DNA from 2 places in the Terribacillus aidingensis genome. Region 2 is predicted to be linked to the other one. Evidence: a T-box and tRNA genes for the amino acid it is inferred to sense, from the RefSeq annotation. Region 2 holds a T-box; the other holds one or more tRNA genes.

Region 1 (10,534 bases), 420 kb from region 2:
TGATTCTGGTGGAATGAGCGGCGGACGGGTGAGTAACACGTGGGCAACCTGCCTGTAAGACTGGGATAACTTCGGGAAACCGGAGCTAATACCGGATAGTATTTCCTTTCTCCTGATTGGAAATGGAAAGACGGTTTCGGCTGTCACTTACAGATGGGCCCGCGGTGCATTAGCTAGTTGGCGGGGTAATGGCCCACCAAGGCGACGATGCATAGCCGACCTGAGAGGGTGATCGGCCACACTGGGACTGAGACACGGCCCAGACTCCTACGGGAGGCAGCAGTAGGGAATCTTCCGCAATGGACGAAAGTCTGACGGAGCAACGCCGCGTGAGCGATGAAGGCCTTCGGGTCGTAAAGCTCTGTTGTTAGGGAAGAACAAGTACGAGAGTAACTGCTCGTACCTTGACGGTACCTAACCAGAAAGCCCCGGCTAACTACGTGCCAGCAGCCGCGGTAATACGTAGGGGGCAAGCGTTGTCCGGAATTATTGGGCGTAAAGGGCTCGTAGGCGGTTTCTTAAGTCTGATGTGAAAGCCCACAGCTCAACTGTGGAGGGTCATTGGAAACTGGGGAACTTGAGTGCAGAAGAGGAGAGTGGAATTCCACGTGTAGCGGTGAAATGCGTAGATATGTGGAGGAACACCAGTGGCGAAGGCGACTCTCTGGTCTGTAACTGACGCTGAGGAGCGAAAGCGTGGGGAGCAAACAGGATTAGATACCCTGGTAGTCCACGCCGTAAACGATGAGTGCTAGGTGTTAGGGGGTTTCCGCCCCTTAGTGCTGAAGTTAACGCATTAAGCACTCCGCCTGGGGAGTACGGCCGCAAGGCTGAAACTCAAAAGAATTGACGGGGGCCCGCACAAGCGGTGGAGCATGTGGTTTAATTCGAAGCAACGCGAAGAACCTTACCAGGTCTTGACATCCGCTGACAACTCTGGAGACAGAGCGTTTCCTTCGGGGACAGCGTGACAGGTGGTGCATGGTTGTCGTCAGCTCGTGTCGTGAGATGTTGGGTTAAGTCCCGCAACGAGCGCAACCCTTGATTCTAGTTGCCAGCATTCAGTTGGGCACTCTAGAGTGACTGCCGGTGACAAACCGGAGGAAGGTGGGGATGACGTCAAATCATCATGCCCCTTATGACCTGGGCTACACACGTGCTACAATGGATGGTACAAAGGGCAGCAAAGCCGCGAGGCTAAGCGAATCCCATAAAACCATTCTCAGTTCGGATTGCAGGCTGCAACTCGCCTGCATGAAGCCGGAATCGCTAGTAATCGCGGATCAGCATGCCGCGGTGAATACGTTCCCGGGCCTTGTACACACCGCCCGTCACACCACGAGAGTTGGTAACACCCGAAGTCGGTGAGGTAACCTTTTGGAGCCAGCCGCCGAAGGTGGGATCAATGATTGGGGTGAAGTCGTAACAAGGTAGCCGTATCGGAAGGTGCGGCTGGATCACCTCCTTTCTAAGGATAATTGGAACTACTACTTCGTAGTAGACATCGTAATTGGTTGTTTGTTCAGTTTTGAGAGATCAATCTCTCTTGTGAACCTTGAAAACTAGATAAGAAACAACATGCCAGAACATCAAACTTTAAAGCCGACAATTTATTGTCGCGATTTATAGATTTATCATGCGTTATTAGTTAAGTGAAGAAGGGCGCACGGTGGATGCCTTGGCACTAGGAGCCGATGAAGGACGGGACTAACACCGATATGCTTCGGGGAGCTGTAAGTAAGCTTTGATCCGAAGATTTCCGAATGGGGGAACCCGCTATCCGTTATTGGATAGTACGTATCACTGAATACATAGGTGATACGAGGCAGACCCGGGGAACTGAAACATCTCATTACCCGGAGGAAGAGAAAGCAAATGCGATTTCCTGAGTAGCGGCGAGCGAAACGGAATTAGCCCAAACCAGAAGGCTTGCCTTCTGGGGTTGTAGGACACTCCTTTGGAGTTACAAAGAAACCATATAGACGAAGCGGCTTGGAATGGCCCGCCATAGAAGGTAAGAGCCCTGTATTTGAAATGTGGTTTCCTCCGGAGTGTATCCTGAGTACGGCGGAACACGTGAAATTCCGTCGGAATCCGGGAGGACCATCTCCCAAGGCTAAATACTCCCTAGTGACCGATAGTGAACCAGTACCGTGAGGGAAAGGTGAAAAGCACCCCGGAAGGGGAGTGAAATAGATCCTGAAACCGTGTGCCTACAAGTAGTCGAAGCCCGTTAATGGGTGACGGCGTACCTTTTGTAGAATGGACCGGCGAGTTACGATCCCCTGCAAGGTTAAGTTGTATAGACGGAGCCGCAGCGAAAGCGAGTCTGAATAGGGCGATATAGTAGGTGGTCGTAGACCCGAAACCGTGTGATCTACCCATGTCCAGGGTGAAGGTCAGGTAACACTGACTGGAGGCCCGAACCCACGCACGTTGAAAAGTGCGGGGATGAGGTGTGGGTAGGGGTGAAATGCCAATCGAACACGGAGATAGCTGGTTCTCTCCGAAATAGCTTTAGGGCTAGCCTCAAAGGATGATGGTTGGAGGTAGAGCACTGATTGGACTAGGGGCCCTCATCGGGTTACCGAATTCAGTCAAACTCCGAATGCCAATCAATCTACTTTGGGAGTCAGACTATGGGTGATAAGGTTCATGGTCGAAAGGGAAACAGCCCAGACCGCCAGCTAAGGTCCCAAAGTGTGTGTTAAGTGGAAAAGGATGTGGCGTTGCTTAGACAACCAGGATGTTGGCTTAGAAGCAGCCATCATTGAAAGAGTGCGTAATAGCTCACTGGTCGAGTGACGCTGCGCCGAAAATATACCGGGGCTAAACACACCACCGAAGCTGCGGATTGACATCTACGATGTCAGTGGTAGGAGAGCGTTCTAAGGGCAGTGAAGGTCGATCGTGAGGACGGCTGGAGCGCTTAGAAGTGAGAATGCCGGTATGAGTAGCGAAAAAAGAGTGAGAATCTCTTTCATCGAAAGCCCAAGGTTTCCTGAGGAAGGCTCGTCCGCTCAGGGTTAGTCGGGGCCTAAGCCGAGGCCGAAAGGCGTAGGCGATGGACAACAGGTTGATATTCCTGTACCACCTAAATCCGCTTGAACGATGGGGGGACGCAGGAGGATAGGGAAAGCGCGCTGCTGGTTATGCGCGTCCAAGCCGTGAGGAAGTTGAGCAGGCAAATCCACTCAACACTATTCCAGGCGGTTATGGGGAGGGAAATTTAGTACCGAAGTTCCTGATTTCACACTGCCAAGAAAAGCCTCTAGTGAGGAAATAGGTGCCCGTACCGCAAACCGACACAGGTAGGCACGGTGAGTAACCGAAGATGATCGGGAGAACTCTCGTTAAGGAACTCGGCAAAATGACCCCGTAACTTCGGGAGAAGGGGTGCTTCTTTTAAGGAGAAGCCGCAGTGAAAAGGCCCAAGCGACTGTTTAGCAAAAACACAGGTCTCTGCAAAGCCGTAAGGCGAAGTATAGGGGCTGACACCTGCCCGGTGCTGGAAGGTTAAGGGGAATGGTTAGGGACTTCGTCCCGAAGCTGTGAACCGAAGCCCCAGTAAACGGCGGCCGTAACTATAACGGTCCTAAGGTAGCGAAATTCCTTGTCGGGTAAGTTCCGACCCGCACGAAAGGTGCAACGACTTGGGCACTGTCTCAACGAGAGACCCGGTGAAATTATACTATGCGTGAAGATGCGCATTACCCGCGACAGGACGGAAAGACCCCGTGGAGCTTTACTGTAGCCTGATATGGAATGTTGGTACAGCTTGTACAGGATAGGTGGGAGCCTTAGAAGCCGGAGCGCCAGCTTCGGTGGAGGCATCCGTGGGATACCACCCTGGCTGTATTGACATTCTAACCCAGAACCGTTATCCGGTTCGGAGACAGTGTCAGGTGGGCAGTTTGACTGGGGCGGTCGCCTCCCAAAGAGTAACGGAGGCGCCCAAAGGTTCCCTCAGAATGGTTGGAAATCATTCGTAGCGTGCAAAGGCAGAAGGGAGCTTGACTGCGAGACCTACAAGTCGAGCAGGGACGAAAGTCGGGCTTAGTGATCCGGCGGTGCCGTATGGAAGGGCCGTCGCTCAACGGATAAAAGCTACCCCGGGGATAACAGGCTTATCTCCCCCAAGAGTCCACATCGACGGGGAGGTTTGGCACCTCGATGTCGGCTCATCGCATCCTGGGGCTGTAGTCGGTCCCAAGGGTTGGGCTGTTCGCCCATTAAAGCGGTACGCGAGCTGGGTTCAGAACGTCGTGAGACAGTTCGGTCCCTATCCGTCGTGGGCGTTAGAAGTTTGAGAGGAGCTGTCCTTAGTACGAGAGGACCGGGATGGACGCACCGCTGGTGCACCAGTTGTTCCGCCAGGAGCATAGCTGGGTAGCTACGTGCGGAAGGGATAAGTGCTGAAAGCATCTAAGCATGAAGCCCCCCTCAAGATGAGACTTCTCATCATTTTAAATGAGTAAGATCCCTCAGAGACGATGAGGTAGATAGGTTCGAGGTGGAAGCGTGGTGACACGTGCAGCTGACGAATACTAATCGATCGAGGACTTAACTAAAACGAAAAGCGGAGGGAACCGCTTAGAAACGCAAGTATAAGTGAGAGGCCGGAAAGGGTGGTTTTACCCTTGCAGGGCTATCGCTTAGGCTGGAGTTTCTGGTTCCTGGAGCTGGATCTGACGAGTAAGTCAACGCCAAAGTCCAAGCACTCCGGTGCTTGGCTGCATGAAATGTCTGGCAGGACATGTTTCTTATCTAGTTTTGAAGGTTTACTTCAAAAAAAGTGTTGCTTTTCCTTTAAGGAAATGCTACAATATATCTTGTCCTTAATAAAAGGACAAACAGTAAATATCCGATCTGGTGGTAATAGCGAAGAGGTCACACCTGTTCCCATGCCGAACACAGCAGTTAAGCTCTTCAGCGCCGATGGTAGTTGGGTTCGCCCTGCGAGAGTAGGACGCTGCCAGGTGGATATATAATCCGGAGGATTAGCTCAGCTGGGAGAGCATCTGCCTTACAAGCAGAGGGTCGGCGGTTCGAGCCCGTCATCCTCCACCATTAGCCGGTCTAGCTCAATTGGTAGAGCAACTGACTTGTAATCAGTAGGTTGGGGGTTCAAGTCCTCTGGCCGGCACCATGTTAGAGCCATTAGCTCAGTTGGTAGAGCATCTGACTTTTAATCAGAGGGTCGAAGGTTCGAGTCCTTCATGGCTCACCATTCATTTTAATACTGTGCGTATTTAATCTATGCGGGTGTGGCGGAATTGGCAGACGCGCTAGACTTAGGATCTAGTGTCTTTATGACGTGGGGGTTCAAGTCCCTTCACCCGCACCATTTTAGATTAAACGCGGAAGTAGTTCAGTGGTAGAACATCACCTTGCCAAGGTGGGGGTCGCGGGTTCGAATCCCGTCTTCCGCTCCATAACTACTTAATCAACTAATTCAGCTTGCCGGGGTGGCGGAATTGGCAGACGCACAGGACTTAAAATCCTGCGGAGGGTTCCTCCGTGCCGGTTCGAGTCCGGCCCTCGGCACTTTAAATATGCGCCCGTAGCTCAATTGGATAGAGCGTTTGACTACGGATCAAAAGGTTAGGGGTTCGACTCCTCTCGGGCGCGCCATTACGGGAAGTAGCTCAGCTTGGTAGAGCACTTGGTTTGGGACCAAGGGGCCGCAGGTTCAAATCCTGTCTTCCCGACCACTATAACTTAAATATTGGGGCCTTAGCTCAGCTGGGAGAGCGCCTGCCTTGCACGCAGGAGGTCAGCGGTTCGATCCCGCTAGGCTCCACCATTTAATTTTTGTTAATTGATCTTTGAAAACTGAACAAAACAACCAATTACGAACTAAACGACATGATCGAAAGATCAACGTCAGCTCTAACGAGCAATGCATCAAAACTTTCATGGAGAGTTTGATCTTGGCTCAGGACGAACGCTGGCGGCGTGCCTAATACATGCAAGTCGAGCGCAGGAAACCAGTTGACCCCTTCGGGGTGATTCTGGTGGAATGAGCGGCGGACGGGTGAGTAACACGTGGGCAACCTGCCTGTAAGACTGGGATAACTTCGGGAAACCGGAGCTAATACCGGATAGTATTTCCTTTCTCCTGATTGGAAATGGAAAGACGGTTTCGGCTGTCACTTACAGATGGGCCCGCGGTGCATTAGCTAGTTGGCGGGGTAATGGCCCACCAAGGCGACGATGCATAGCCGACCTGAGAGGGTGATCGGCCACACTGGGACTGAGACACGGCCCAGACTCCTACGGGAGGCAGCAGTAGGGAATCTTCCGCAATGGACGAAAGTCTGACGGAGCAACGCCGCGTGAGCGATGAAGGCCTTCGGGTCGTAAAGCTCTGTTGTTAGGGAAGAACAAGTACGAGAGTAACTGCTCGTACCTTGACGGTACCTAACCAGAAAGCCCCGGCTAACTACGTGCCAGCAGCCGCGGTAATACGTAGGGGGCAAGCGTTGTCCGGAATTATTGGGCGTAAAGGGCTCGTAGGCGGTTTCTTAAGTCTGATGTGAAAGCCCACAGCTCAACTGTGGAGGGTCATTGGAAACTGGGGAACTTGAGTGCAGAAGAGGAGAGTGGAATTCCACGTGTAGCGGTGAAATGCGTAGATATGTGGAGGAACACCAGTGGCGAAGGCGACTCTCTGGTCTGTAACTGACGCTGAGGAGCGAAAGCGTGGGGAGCAAACAGGATTAGATACCCTGGTAGTCCACGCCGTAAACGATGAGTGCTAGGTGTTAGGGGGTTTCCGCCCCTTAGTGCTGAAGTTAACGCATTAAGCACTCCGCCTGGGGAGTACGGCCGCAAGGCTGAAACTCAAAAGAATTGACGGGGGCCCGCACAAGCGGTGGAGCATGTGGTTTAATTCGAAGCAACGCGAAGAACCTTACCAGGTCTTGACATCCGCTGACAACTCTGGAGACAGAGCGTTCCCTTCGGGGACAGCGTGACAGGTGGTGCATGGTTGTCGTCAGCTCGTGTCGTGAGATGTTGGGTTAAGTCCCGCAACGAGCGCAACCCTTGATTCTAGTTGCCAGCATTCAGTTGGGCACTCTAGAGTGACTGCCGGTGACAAACCGGAGGAAGGTGGGGATGACGTCAAATCATCATGCCCCTTATGACCTGGGCTACACACGTGCTACAATGGATGGTACAAAGGGCAGCGAAGCCGCGAGGCTAAGCGAATCCCATAAAACCATTCTCAGTTCGGATTGCAGGCTGCAACTCGCCTGCATGAAGCCGGAATCGCTAGTAATCGCGGATCAGCATGCCGCGGTGAATACGTTCCCGGGCCTTGTACACACCGCCCGTCACACCACGAGAGTTGGTAACACCCGAAGTCGGTGAGGTAACCTTTTGGAGCCAGCCGCCGAAGGTGGGATCAATGATTGGGGTGAAGTCGTAACAAGGTAGCCGTATCGGAAGGTGCGGCTGGATCACCTCCTTTCTAAGGATAATTGGAACTACTACTTCGTAGTAGACATCGTAATTGGTTGTTTGTTCAGTTTTGAGAGATCAATCTCTCTTGTGAACCTTGAAAACTAGATAAGAAACAACATGCCAGAACATCAAACTTTAAAGCCGACAATTTATTGTCGCGATTTATAGATTTATCATGCGTTATTAGTTAAGTGAAGAAGGGCGCACGGTGGATGCCTTGGCACTAGGAGCCGATGAAGGACGGGACTAACACCGATATGCTTCGGGGAGCTGTAAGTAAGCTTTGATCCGAAGATTTCCGAATGGGGGAACCCGCTATCCGTTATTGGATAGTACGTATCACTGAATACATAGGTGATACGAGGCAGACCCGGGGAACTGAAACATCTCATTACCCGGAGGAAGAGAAAGCAAATGCGATTTCCTGAGTAGCGGCGAGCGAAACGGAATTAGCCCAAACCAGAAGGCTTGCCTTCTGGGGTTGTAGGACACTCCTTTGGAGTTACAAAGAAACCATATAGACGAAGCGGCTTGGAATGGCCCGCCATAGAAGGTAAGAGCCCTGTATTTGAAATGTGGTTTCCTCCGGAGTGTATCCTGAGTACGGCGGAACACGTGAAATTCCGTCGGAATCCGGGAGGACCATCTCCCAAGGCTAAATACTCCCTAGTGACCGATAGTGAACCAGTACCGTGAGGGAAAGGTGAAAAGCACCCCGGAAGGGGAGTGAAATAGATCCTGAAACCGTGTGCCTACAAGTAGTCGAAGCCCGTTAATGGGTGACGGCGTACCTTTTGTAGAATGGACCGGCGAGTTACGATCCCCTGCAAGGTTAAGTTGTATAGACGGAGCCGCAGCGAAAGCGAGTCTGAATAGGGCGATATAGTAGGTGGTCGTAGACCCGAAACCGTGTGATCTACCCATGTCCAGGGTGAAGGTCAGGTAACACTGACTGGAGGCCCGAACCCACGCACGTTGAAAAGTGCGGGGATGAGGTGTGGGTAGGGGTGAAATGCCAATCGAACACGGAGATAGCTGGTTCTCTCCGAAATAGCTTTAGGGCTAGCCTCAAAGGATGATGGTTGGAGGTAGAGCACTGATTGGACTAGGGGCCCTCATCGGGTTACCGAATTCAGTCAAACTCCGAATGCCAATCAATCTACTTTGGGAGTCAGACTATGGGTGATAAGGTTCATGGTCGAAAGGGAAACAGCCCAGACCGCCAGCTAAGGTCCCAAAGTGTGTGTTAAGTGGAAAAGGATGTGGCGTTGCTTAGACAACCAGGATGTTGGCTTAGAAGCAGCCATCATTGAAAGAGTGCGTAATAGCTCACTGGTCGAGTGACGCTGCGCCGAAAATATACCGGGGCTAAACACACCACCGAAGCTGCGGATTGACATCTACGATGTCAGTGGTAGGAGAGCGTTCTAAGGGCAGTGAAGGTCGATCGTGAGGACGGCTGGAGCGCTTAGAAGTGAGAATGCCGGTATGAGTAGCGAAAAAAGAGTGAGAATCTCTTTCATCGAAAGCCCAAGGTTTCCTGAGGAAGGCTCGTCCGCTCAGGGTTAGTCGGGGCCTAAGCCGAGGCCGAAAGGCGTAGGCGATGGACAACAGGTTGATATTCCTGTACCACCTAAATCCGCTTGAACGATGGGGGGACGCAGGAGGATAGGGAAAGCGCGCTGCTGGTTATGCGCGTCCAAGCCGTGAGGAAGTTGAGCAGGCAAATCCACTCAACACTATTCCAGGCGGTTATGGGGAGGGAAATTTAGTACCGAAGTTCCTGATTTCACACTGCCAAGAAAAGCCTCTAGTGAGGAAATAGGTGCCCGTACCGCAAACCGACACAGGTAGGCACGGTGAGTAACCGAAGATGATCGGGAGAACTCTCGTTAAGGAACTCGGCAAAATGACCCCGTAACTTCGGGAGAAGGGGTGCTTCTTTTAAGGAGAAGCCGCAGTGAAAAGGCCCAAGCGACTGTTTAGCAAAAACACAGGTCTCTGCAAAGCCGTAAGGCGAAGTATAGGGGCTGACACCTGCCCGGTGCTGGAAGGTTAAGGGGAATGGTTAGGGACTTCGTCCCGAAGCTGTGAACCGAAGCCCCAGTAAACGGCGGCCGTAACTATAACGGTCCTAAGGTAGCGAAATTCCTTGTCGGGTAAGTTCCGACCCGCACGAAAGGTGCAACGACTTGGGCACTGTCTCAACGAGAGACCCGGTGAAATTATACTATGCGTGAAGATGCGCATTACCCGCGACAGGACGGAAAGACCCCGTGGAGCTTTACTGTAGCCTGATATGGAATGTTGGTACAGCTTGTACAGGATAGGTGGGAGCCTTAGAAGCCGGAGCGCCAGCTTCGGTGGAGGCATCCGTGGGATACCACCCTGGCTGTATTGACATTCTAACCCAGAACCGTTATCCGGTTCGGAGACAGTGTCAGGTGGGCAGTTTGACTGGGGCGGTCGCCTCCCAAAGAGTAACGGAGGCGCCCAAAGGTTCCCTCAGAATGGTTGGAAATCATTCGTAGCGTGCAAAGGCAGAAGGGAGCTTGACTGCGAGACCTACAAGTCGAGCAGGGACGAAAGTCGGGCTTAGTGATCCGGCGGTGCCGTATGGAAGGGCCGTCGCTCAACGGATAAAAGCTACCCCGGGGATAACAGGCTTATCTCCCCCAAGAGTCCACATCGACGGGGAGGTTTGGCACCTCGATGTCGGCTCATCGCATCCTGGGGCTGTAGTCGGTCCCAAGGGTTGGGCTGTTCGCCCATTAAAGCGGTACGCGAGCTGGGTTCAGAACGTCGTGAGACAGTTCGGTCCCTATCCGTCGTGGGCGTTAGAAGTTTGAGAGGAGCTGTCCTTAGTACGAGAGGACCGGGATGGACGCACCGCTGGTGCACCAGTTGTTCCGCCAGGAGCATAGCTGGGTAGCTACGTGCGGAAGGGATAAGTGCTGAAAGCATCTAAGCATGAAGCCCCCCTCAAGATGAGACTTCTCATCATTTTAAATGAGTAAGATCCCTCAGAGACGATGAGGTAGATAGGTTCGAGGTGGAAGCGTGG
Region 2 (10,534 bases):
TATTGATTATATGGAAAATGCACTTGCTGCATATGACGTTGAATTAATCCATTTTGTTGATCCTGCTTTAATGCATCGAGTCACATTCGATAATAATTTCAAATCAATGGACGCTCAAATTAAAGTGAAAGAGCAATTGGAATGGATTGCCCAATGTAATGTAGATGGTATTCTCATTACTTGTACAAACTATATTGCACTCTTACAGGAAGAACAGCTATCAATATCAGTACCAATATTCAAAATTGATGAACCCTATTTTGAAATCATTAGTAATGTGAAACATCCTCAGACGATCCTTTTTACTAATCCCGCTACTGTGAAAGGTACGATGGAACGTCTCAGTCGCTATGCTGAACATCATCAAAAAACATTAGATATTGATGTAATCGTCCTAAACGATACTTTTAAGTTGATAATGCAGGGTTTGAAACAGGAATATGATAGAGAGATTTTCGAGTTTATCAGCACTATCATTAAGGAAGGTAAGGTCATCTCCGTTGCCCAATTATCTATGGTGGATGCAGCTAAGGAAGTTGAGAATAAGACTTCTAGTCCTATTATTAATCCATTGGATACATTAATTACTTCCTTAGTTAGTCAGCTTAAATTACGGAAAATGACGCTCGGCACTTAAGAGAAAAAAGGAATGATCTAAATTAGATCATTCCTTTTTTGCTGAAATCAATATGCACGAGCAAACCAAACTATATGTTTTGCTTCCTTGCCGCAATGCAGGCAAGTGTTTTTAGTTTTGGGCGGGTCGCACAGAATGTTCCGTGTCGTGAATTTCGTTTCTTCTTTTACGCCTTCCTCACAAGCATCATCTCCGCACCAGCCTGCTAGAACCCAGCCAGGAATTTGGGCGCTTTGTTCGGACTCAGCCAGATGCTGTTTTAACTGATGCATTGCATCGATGTGCGTATGGGGGTGCTCTGCGCGGAATGCTTTTGCTTTCTCGAATAGTCGTTTGCATCGTTTCAAGTTCTTTCTGAATGTTCTCGACTAGAATCTAAAGCTACGGCTGCTTTTTCATTGCATCGCAAGCTTTCATCAAAACTTGATTATAATCCTTGAAGAGGTTTTTGGGTAATGAGTCCTTGGGATGCACTTTTGCAATGAACACTTTGTAAAGGACACGTAAAAAACACGTTGATGTTGTAGCTTATATAAAAATAAGCTAACAAACAAAAGAGAGGTTCTACTAATCACTATTATGCTTAGTCTAGAGAAAAACGACATGAATAAGATGTTTATAGAACTTGCAATAATGAATTCAAATCCGGAATACAATCTAGTAACCAGAAATAGAAAATCAATTACTTTAGCAGATATAGAAACGACATTTGCTAAGGCGCAATCCTATAAAATGAGACGTATGCTCATCAAAAATGACCATAAGTATATTGGGATCGTCGATTTTACGATGAAAAATCCTTTAGATAATACACCTTGGATAGAGTCATTTGTCATTCATAAGAAGTTCCAGGGCTCGAATATCTCAAAGCAAGCTTATGATTATTTTGAAAGTATGTTGCGCCGGCAAACGAACAAGTGTCGGCTTGCGGTATATAAAAGGAATAAATCAGCTGTTTGTTTTTGGGGAAAGATGGGCTATACGCCGTATGAAATGAAAGTGCGTGAAGGGAAGGTAAGTCTTTTGATGGAGAAACGATACTAGTCCCGCATCCATTATGAATGGTGAAGTATAAAAAATGGATTGATCACTTGGATCAATCCATTTTTAATTTAGAAATCAATATGCCCGAGCAAACCAAACTGTATGTTTTGCTTCCTTGCCGCAATGCAGGCAAGTGTTTTTAGTTGCTGGCGGGTCAAACGGAATATTCCGTGTAGTGAATTTCGTTTCTTCTTTTACGCCTTCCTCGCAAGCATCGTCTCCGCACCAGCCTGCTAGAACCCAGCCAGGAATTTGGCCGTTTTGTTCGGACTCTGCCAGATGCTGCTTCAGTTGTTCCATAGTATCGATATGCGTATGGGAGTGCTCTGCGCGGAATGCTTTTGCTTTCTCGAATAGTCGAGTTTGCATCGTTTCAAGTTCTTTTTGGATGTTCCCGACTACAGATTCTAAAGCTACGGCTGCTTTTTCATCTGCATCGCGAGCTTTCATCAGAGCTTGATTATTCTCCAAATCACGTGGTCCTAGTTCAATTCGTACAGGGACACCTTTTAGCTCCCATTCATTGAATTTGAAACCAGGAGATTGGTCTGAATCATCAAGGCGAACGCGGATGCCCTGTGCTTTAAGAGCTGCAAATATTTCGTCTAACTTCTCCATAATTGCAGGGTTCTTCTTCCATGGACCGACTGGAATCAACACAACTTGCGTCGGTGCGATTCTCGGTGGCAAAACAAGTCCTTGCTCGTCGCCATGAACCATGATGACGGAACCAATTAGACGTGTGGATGTACCCCATGATGTTGTATGCACGTGCGTGTGCTTGTTCTCTTTGTTCAGATATTTGATATCAAATGCTTCCGCAAATTTTGTTCCTAAGTAGTGAGAGGTACCAGCTTGTACGGCTTTACCATCTTTCATCATTGCTTCGATGGAGAAGGTGTCTACTGCACCAGCGAAGCGCTCAGATGGTGTTTTTTGTCCATCGTAAACAGGAATTGCGAGCAATTCTTCCACGACTTGTTTGTAGATGCTGAGCATTTGCATCGTTTCTTTACGTGCATCTTTTTCATCCACGTGAGCCGTATGACCTTCCTGCCATAGGAATTCAGATGTGCGAATGAATGGAAGAGTTTTCTTCTCCCAGCGGAATACATTCGCCCACTGATTGATTAGTACAGGAAGATCACGATAGCTCTTAATCCAGTTAGAGTACAAATGGCCAATCATCGTTTCCGATGTCGGACGCAATGCCAGACGCTCTTCTAACTGTTCACCAGCAGCTTCAGTCACCCAAGGAAGCTCCGGAGAGAAGCCTTCAATATGATCCTTTTCCTTTTGGAAGAAAGATTCAGGAATTAGCATAGGGAAATAGGCATTACGGTGACCAGTCTCCTTAAATCGCTTATCCATTTCTTCTTTAATATGCTCCCAGATTTCATAGCCATCCGGCTTGAATGCGATACTGCCGCGTACTGGCGTGTAATCAATTAAATCAGCTTTTTGAATCGTATCAATATACCATTTTGTAAAATCGTTTGTCTTTTGGGACATTGTTTTTCCTCCTTTAAATATAAAAAGCATAGAGAGTCCAGAAAGGACGTCTCTATGCTTAACAGACGTGGTACCACCTTAGTTCAACTTAATATAAGGTATTAAGTCCTTTACGTTTGTAACGAAACGACTCGGTTAGTTTTTATCTAACATCTCCGTGGCAGGTTTCAATAAGAAGGGGTGATATAGCTCTCAGCCAAGGCTATATTTTCTGGTTCACAATCCTTATTTACTTGGTCACATCATTGATTGCTTATTTATTAATTTAATATAGCAAGTTGTCAGCGAGAATTCAATAACATATAATCACCTAAAAATTTGATGGGTTATAGGATGCGTAAGCGCATTTATAAGGGGGGGTATGGAAAATAAATCTATTTTCTACCAATCCCACAATTTACAATTTTAATTCTGAAAAATATAGCCGATATATGATAAGCCACTGTAAACGGGAAAGTGCGTCATAACCACATTTGCAGCTAATTTCACGATAGTAGTGGTTAGAAAACATCAGGAGGGTGACGAATGAGAGTCATCAATCGTCTTAAGCTTGGCACAAAAATAAATTTACTTGTGCTAACAGTTGTTCTACTATTCGCTGGAATTATCTCTTATGTGGTCATGAATAATATGACACACGGAATGAAAGGTATTGCATTAGAAAAAGCAAAATCAGATCTGCGGCTGGCCGAAGAGTATATCAATGCGGTTCATCCTGGTTCCTGGGAAATCAGGGATGGTGCCTTGTACAAAGGTGAAACCAAAATGAACGATAACTATGATTTGGTAGACGAGATAGGGGAATTGACAGGGGATACTGTAACGATCTTTCAACAGGATACTCGTATTGCTACGAATGTAATGACCGATGGAGAACGCGCTGTCGGAACACAGGTTTCAGATGCAGTTAAACAAGCTGTTATTGAGAAGGAAGAAAACTATTATGGGGAAGCTGAGGTAGTCGGGAACAGTTACCAGACAGCTTATTCACCAATAAAAAATGACCGGGGAGAAGTTGTTGGCATATGGTATGTCGGGGCTTCGGATAGCATGGTTGCATCAAGTATTGCTGACTTCACAAAAATATTTATTGCAGTCTTGGTCATCGTTGTGATTTTAGCCATCGTGGTGGTATTGTTCTTCACCCGAGGTATTAAGAAAAGACTGGGTCGCATCTCTCAGGCCATGCATAATGCAGGTAAAGGTGATTTTTCTGACGTTGTTGAGGATTCTTCAAACGATGAAATTGGACAGCTGACAATGAATCTAAGTGAGATGCGAGAGAACCTGTCAGATGTTATGAAAACAATCGCTGAGACATCTGATCAGTGATATTTCAAATCAAACGAATCTACTGGCGCTGAATGCGGCAATTGAAGCCGCTAGAGCTGGTGAGCAAGGCAAAGGCTTTGCTGTTGTTGCGGATGAAGTAAGAAAACTAGCTGAGCAATCGGCTAATTCTACACAGCTGATTGCTTCTCTCATTTCGGATATCCAAACTGAAACAGATAAAGCTGTTTCAGCCATGCAGTACGGTGCAGAAAATGTGGAAGAAGGCATCCGAAAAACAGAAAACGTTAATGAATCATTCCAGTCCATCAAACAAGCAATTGATCAAGTGACAAACAACGTCCAGGAAGTCTCTCAAACAATTAAAGGAGTCTCAGCCGGAAGTAATAGCATTGTAGGAGTAATGGACAAAGTCAAGATGACGGCACGTGAAAATGCCGAATCCAATGAAACGAATGCAGCTGCATCACAGCAGCAATCTGCCGCTATGGAAGAGATTTCTGCTTCGTCGGAAGCTCTTTCGGGGATGGCGATGGATTTACAAGCAGCATTGGCGAAATTTAAATTTTAAAGGAACAGCCTCCTGTATATAGGAGGCTGTTTTTTTATTTGTGGACCATGTCAAAGATCAGAAATAAAACAAAATCACCTCTATTTTTCCCGTATACTGGTTTTATAGATGTAATATTTCGGGAGAAAGAAGTGAAAAAATGAATGAATCCATACTGCTAGTGGAAGATGATACACAAATTAATGAGATGGTCGCATCTCATTTGAAGAGGGAAGGATATACGGTTTTCACGGCATTTGATGGTCAGGAAGCATTGGATCTGTTTGCTCAGGAAAGTGTAGATCTGATTATTCTTGATTTGATGCTGCCTGCTTATAACGGGCTGGATATTGTGCAGCTGATCAGGCGTGAGAGCATGCTGCCGATACTCATCATGTCTGCGAAGGATAGTGATGTGGATAAGGCGCTGGGGCTTGGGTTTGGTGCAGATGATTACATAGCAAAGCCATTTTCGCTCATTGAGTTAACCGCGAGGGTGAAGGCGGCACTGCGGCGGTCGAAGCAGTATAGTCAGCCATACGAAGAGAAGGAGCAAGTCGTGAGTGTGCATGATTTGCGTATTGATTTGAATAACTTCTCTGTCAGCAAAAAAGGGGAGCCTGTTAATCTGACAGCAAAGGAATTCCAGATTTTACGCTTGCTTGCAACAAGTCCAAATCAAGTGTTCACAAAAGGACAGCTGTTTGAAAGTGTGTGGAAGGAAGCCTATTACGGGGATGATAATGTCATTAATGTCCATATCCGCAGATTGCGGGAGAAGGTTGAGGATGATGCGTCTGCTCCTAAGTATATAAAAACGATATGGGGCATTGGTTACAAGATGGAGATAAACACATGATTTATGTTGTTGCCTTTTTGGTAGTGTGCATAGGTATTTTGCTGTTTCTGCACTTCCGGACAAAGAAGAAAATGAGCAGGCAATTGCAGTATATGACCGTGAAACTCAAAGCTATTACTGCAACGGATTCTGCTGAGCGGTTATTGCTCGTGACGGAAGATCAGCGATTGCGCGATTTGCTGAACGAGATTAATAATTTGCTGGATTTTCACCAGGAATCCATGGCAGATCTGGCGCGCCTCCGGATATCCACCAATCGGATGCTTTCGAATGTTTCGCATGATTTGAAAACACCGCTCACCGTTATTTCTGGATATATAGAGACGATTCAGCATGACAAGCAGTTTAGTGCGCAAGAGAGAGAAGTGCTTCTGGGCAAGGTTCAAGTAAAGGTTATGGAGGTTGCGGGATTGATCAATACCTTCTTTGACCTGGCGAAGCTCGAATCAGAGGATTGGCAGCTGGAAATGGAACGGATTCAGCTGAACGAGATTTGCCGCAAAGCGATACTTGGCTATTACGATACGTTAACAAGTAAGGGATTTGCTGTACATATTGATTTGCCAGAGGAGTCGATACATATAGAAGCAGATCCGGCTGCGCTTACACGTATTTTGGAAAATCTATTGTCCAATAGCATTCGCTACGGGAAGGATGGAAAAACCGTTGGGATGACCTTGCGTCAGGACGAGGAGAACGTCTATATAGAGGTGTGGGATAAAGGAAAAGGAATTCAGGAAACTGATAAAGATCGGATCTTCGAGCGGCTTTACACAGGGGATGATGCGAGAACCTCCACAGCGCAGGGCAGCGGTCTTGGGCTGATGATCGCCAAGCGCTTGACGGAGCAAATGCAGGGGAAAATCCATTTCACCAGTATACCAAATACGAAAACTACCTTTACACTTACATTCCCGAAGCCCAAAATAAGCGATTACAGCAAACTTAAGAAAGTCGTAAGGATTCCGTAAGTGGAATGACAGTTTCCTTTGATAAAGTGAAGGAAATCAACGAAAAGGGGTTAGCGTATGACATATGCTATCAGAACGCATCAGCTGACAAAGGGGTACCGCGGGAAGGACGTTGTTTCCAATGTCAGTATGAATGTGAAGCGCGGCGAAATTTATGGATTTCTCGGTCCGAATGGAGCAGGGAAAACAACCATTATGAAAATGATGACCAGCCTCATCAAGCCAACAGGCGGAGACATAGAGGTGCTCGGAACGAGGCTGCAAGCCAATTCTCATGAAGTACTCAAACGGATAGGCTGTATCATCGAATATCCAATCTTTTACGATAAGCTATCTGCCAGAAAGAATCTGGAAATCTATTGTGAATACATGGGCTACTACAAGAAAGATGCTATCTCGGAGGCGTTGGCATTAGTGAATTTGAAGAATGTGGAAGACATTCCGGTCAGAGAATTTTCGCTTGGAATGAAACAGAGATTGGGAATTGCGAGAGCCATCGTGACAAAGCCCGAGCTATTGATTTTAGACGAGCCGGTAAATGGCTTGGATCCGATCGGCATGCAGGAGCTGCGGGACTTGTTTTACAAGCTCAGCAGGCAGTACGGTATCACACTTTTGATCTCCAGTCACATTCTTGGAGAAATCGAGCAAATTGCCGATACAATCGGGATTATCCGTGAAGGCATGTTGATTGAAGAAACATCCATGGCAGAAATACGAGGCAATCACACAGAGCATATCGAGCTTTCGGTATCCGACTATCCAAAAGCAGCTTTTGTATTGGAGCATGAGCTTCAAGCGAAAAACTTCCAAGTGAAAGAAGAAGAGGATCTGATCAACGTCTACGATCCTGCTATCTCTCAGAATGATATTATACTGGCGATGGTTCGCAATGGCGTCGAAATTGGAAAGATCAACAATAAAAATCTATCACTGGAAGGCTATTTCATGCAGCGTATGGAAGGGAGCAAAAAACATGCTTAATCTGATGAGGTTAGAAATGAAGAGAATGAACTTCCTAACGGTAGGTGTGACATTCCTTTTAATAAACGCTGGAATACTTGGTATCCTTCTATTGCTTGGAGTTGATACGGAAATAACCGCTGATTCTATTGCCAGCGCAGATGAAATTATGATGTTTATTGAGGTTATGGCGGTAGCTGCATTTGTCATTTATGCCTCGGTTCTGCTATCGAACATGGTTATTGAGGAGTTTAAGAGTAAAACGATAACAGTCCTGTTCACGACACCTGTTAGTCGGAAGCAATTGCTCATGGCTAAAGTGATTGTCATAAGCTTATTAACATTTGTATTGTTTCTAGTATCGGTATTTCTGCTATCGATTATTTTCGGTCTGCTGAATAACATATACGGCATCTTGTGGTTTTCATTCCCGATCAATCTACTATGGGAAAACACGGGGCATCTGTTGGTCACTGGGATTTCAGTGGCGGGAATGTCGCTTATTCCATTGTTTTTCGGAATGAGGAAATATTCCGTACCTGCTACGATCACATCTTCAATTTTGATTATTGTTATTTTATCTTCTTCGATTAATAGCGATGGCACGAATTTGTTCTCTTTCACTGCTGTGCCGGTAGTGCTTGGTATCATCGGGTTCATCATTGCTTATCTTGTTATTGGTAAGGCAGTGAAGAAAGACTTCTAGGTATGGCAGCAGATGTAAGATAGGAACGGCATCCTTAAAGGGATGCCGTTTTGTATTAAATCTCCTTAATATAAAATCTGCTTTACTAAACGAGTGTTTCGAGAAGTTGTTGACTTATCTCGAAATTATTGTAATAATATCTTTAATTTGATACTGGTACCTTTAATTCAGTCCCGTGAGGCTGACAAGGACATTCGGAAACTATGCGGAGTAATGGGATAGCTATACCCTTATATCCTCATGTTTAAAGAGGCTTCCTGTCAGTGATGGCAGGAAGCCTCTTTCTTTTTTCCTCGGTACCAGTTTTAGTCTAACTAAAACAGGAGGAATAATAATGGAACAAAAAAAGATTGATCATGATTTTTCATTGCAGCCAGTCCCGGGGTCATATCGGAGCGGTTTTTGGAAGATGATGATGGTAATGCTTGGGTTTACATTTTTCTCAGCGAGTATGGTATCTGGCGGAACGCTTGGATTAGGCTTGTCCATGACAGAATTTATTTGGATCGTTCTAGCAGGTAACTTGATCCTGGGACTCTATACAGGGGCGCTTGCCCATATCTCAGCCAAGACTGGACTATCTACGCATTTATTGACGCGTTATGCTTTTGGTGAAAAAGGATCCTACTTATCTTCTTTTCTGCTAAGTGCAACGCAAGTGGGCTGGTTCGGAGTCGGCGCGGCTATGTTCGCAGTGCCGGTTCACAGAGTAACTGGAATAGATACGTATATTTTGATCATCATTCTGGGGTTGGGAATGACTGCAACAGCTTTCTTCGGAATGAAAGCTCTGACAATCCTAAGCTTTATCGCAGTACCGTCGATCATTGCGCTTGGAGGGTTTTCAGCCCTTGAGGCAGTCGATACTATTGGCGGATTTGGTGAACTTATGCAGTATCAGCCAACAGAGAAAATAAGCATTGCAGCAGCACTGACGATTTGTGTTGGGTCCTTTATCAGCGGCGGAACATTGACACCTGACTTTACGAGATTCGCTGACAAACCGAAAAATGCTGTCATAACAACAGTCTTCGCTTTCTTTGTCGGTAACTCACTTATGTTCTTTTTCGGAGCGATCGGCGCGATTATAACAGGTCAATCGGATATTTCCGAAGTAATGTTCCTGCAAGGACTTATCTTCCCAGCAATTATCGTTCTAGGGCTGAATATCTGGACGACGAATGATAGTGCGATTTATGCATCCGGATTAGGAATCTCCAACATTACGAAAATCAAAAAGAGTAAAGTGGTTATCTTCAACGGTATTGTCGGGACGATTCTGGCGATGTGGCTGTACAACAACTTTGTCGGTTTCCTAACAACGCTAGGCGCTGTATTACCGCCAATCGGCGCCATATTGATTGCAGACTACTTCATCGTACGCCGCGGGAAGTACCCAGCGTTTGAAACGATGACATTCAAAGCAGTGAACTGGAATGCAATGATCGCCTGGGCGATCGGAGCTGGTGCAGCGAAGTTTCTGCCTGGTATCCCGCCATTGAACGGATTGATTGGTGCGGCAGCAGTATATGTGGTTCTTTCAGTCATTACAGCAAAAGCAGCTGAAGCGAAACTAAATCTTAATGTGGAAAAGGTGACAGAATCATGATTATTACTAATGCGAAACTAAGAAATAAAGAAGGCCTCTGGCAAATACAAATCACAGAAGGAAAGATTGAAAGAATCGCTCCATCGATCGAAGCAAGCCGAGACGAGCAAATCATGGATGTGCAGGGGAACCTAGTACTGCCGCCATTTATTGAACCGCATATCCACCTGGATACGACGCTGACAGCAGGAGAGCCAAACTGGAATGAAAGCGGGACGTTGTTTGAAGGGATTCAGCGCTGGGCGGAACGGAAAGAGCTGCTCACACTGGAGGATGTAAAAACACGGGCGAAGCAAGCGTTGAAATGGCAGATTGCACAAGGTATCCAGCATGTGCGTACGCATGTCGATGTGACAGATCCAGAATTAACAGCTTTAAAGGCATTGCTTGAAG

Evidence for each region. A T-box is a leader RNA that pairs with one kind of tRNA and senses whether it is charged. The one in region 2 lies ahead of proS (proline--tRNA ligase), so its partner is inferred to be a tRNA-Pro.
Region 1: it has a tRNA-Pro gene. The T-box ahead of proS (proline--tRNA ligase) is inferred to sense a tRNA for this amino acid. The anticodon was not compared.

Annotation. Positions count from the first base shown of each region.
Region 1 covers NZ_CP159996.1:224-10,757, forward strand. The annotation lists rRNA gene ABXS78_RS00005 (16S ribosomal RNA) at 1-1,468, shown strand, start outside; rRNA gene ABXS78_RS00010 (23S ribosomal RNA) at 1,647-4,571, shown strand; rRNA gene rrf (5S ribosomal RNA) at 4,869-4,981, shown strand; tRNA gene ABXS78_RS00020 (tRNA-Val) at 4,995-5,070, shown strand; tRNA gene ABXS78_RS00025 (tRNA-Thr) at 5,074-5,149, shown strand; tRNA gene ABXS78_RS00030 (tRNA-Lys) at 5,155-5,230, shown strand; tRNA gene ABXS78_RS00035 (tRNA-Leu) at 5,262-5,347, shown strand; tRNA gene ABXS78_RS00040 (tRNA-Gly) at 5,361-5,435, shown strand; tRNA gene ABXS78_RS00045 (tRNA-Leu) at 5,463-5,547, shown strand; tRNA gene ABXS78_RS00050 (tRNA-Arg) at 5,558-5,634, shown strand; tRNA gene ABXS78_RS00055 (tRNA-Pro) at 5,638-5,714, shown strand; tRNA gene ABXS78_RS00060 (tRNA-Ala) at 5,731-5,806, shown strand; rRNA gene ABXS78_RS00065 (16S ribosomal RNA) at 5,916-7,477, shown strand; rRNA gene ABXS78_RS00070 (23S ribosomal RNA) at 7,656-10,534, shown strand, end outside.
Region 2 covers NZ_CP159996.1:3,160,762-3,171,295, reverse strand. The annotation lists gene ABXS78_RS16380 (hypothetical protein) at 1-637, shown strand, start outside; gene ABXS78_RS16375 (hypothetical protein) at 685-984, opposite strand; gene ABXS78_RS16370 (GNAT family N-acetyltransferase) at 1,241-1,681, shown strand; gene proS (proline--tRNA ligase) at 1,757-3,193, opposite strand; T-box leader at 3,233-3,448, opposite strand; gene ABXS78_RS16360 (cache domain-containing protein) at 3,719-4,525, shown strand; gene ABXS78_RS16355 (methyl-accepting chemotaxis protein) at 4,506-5,054, shown strand; gene ABXS78_RS16350 (response regulator transcription factor) at 5,194-5,892, shown strand; gene ABXS78_RS16345 (sensor histidine kinase) at 5,889-6,863, shown strand; gene ABXS78_RS16340 (ABC transporter ATP-binding protein) at 6,921-7,847, shown strand; gene ABXS78_RS16335 (ABC transporter permease) at 7,864-8,532, shown strand; gene codB (cytosine permease) at 8,867-10,141, shown strand; gene ABXS78_RS16325 (cytosine deaminase) at 10,138-10,534, shown strand, end outside.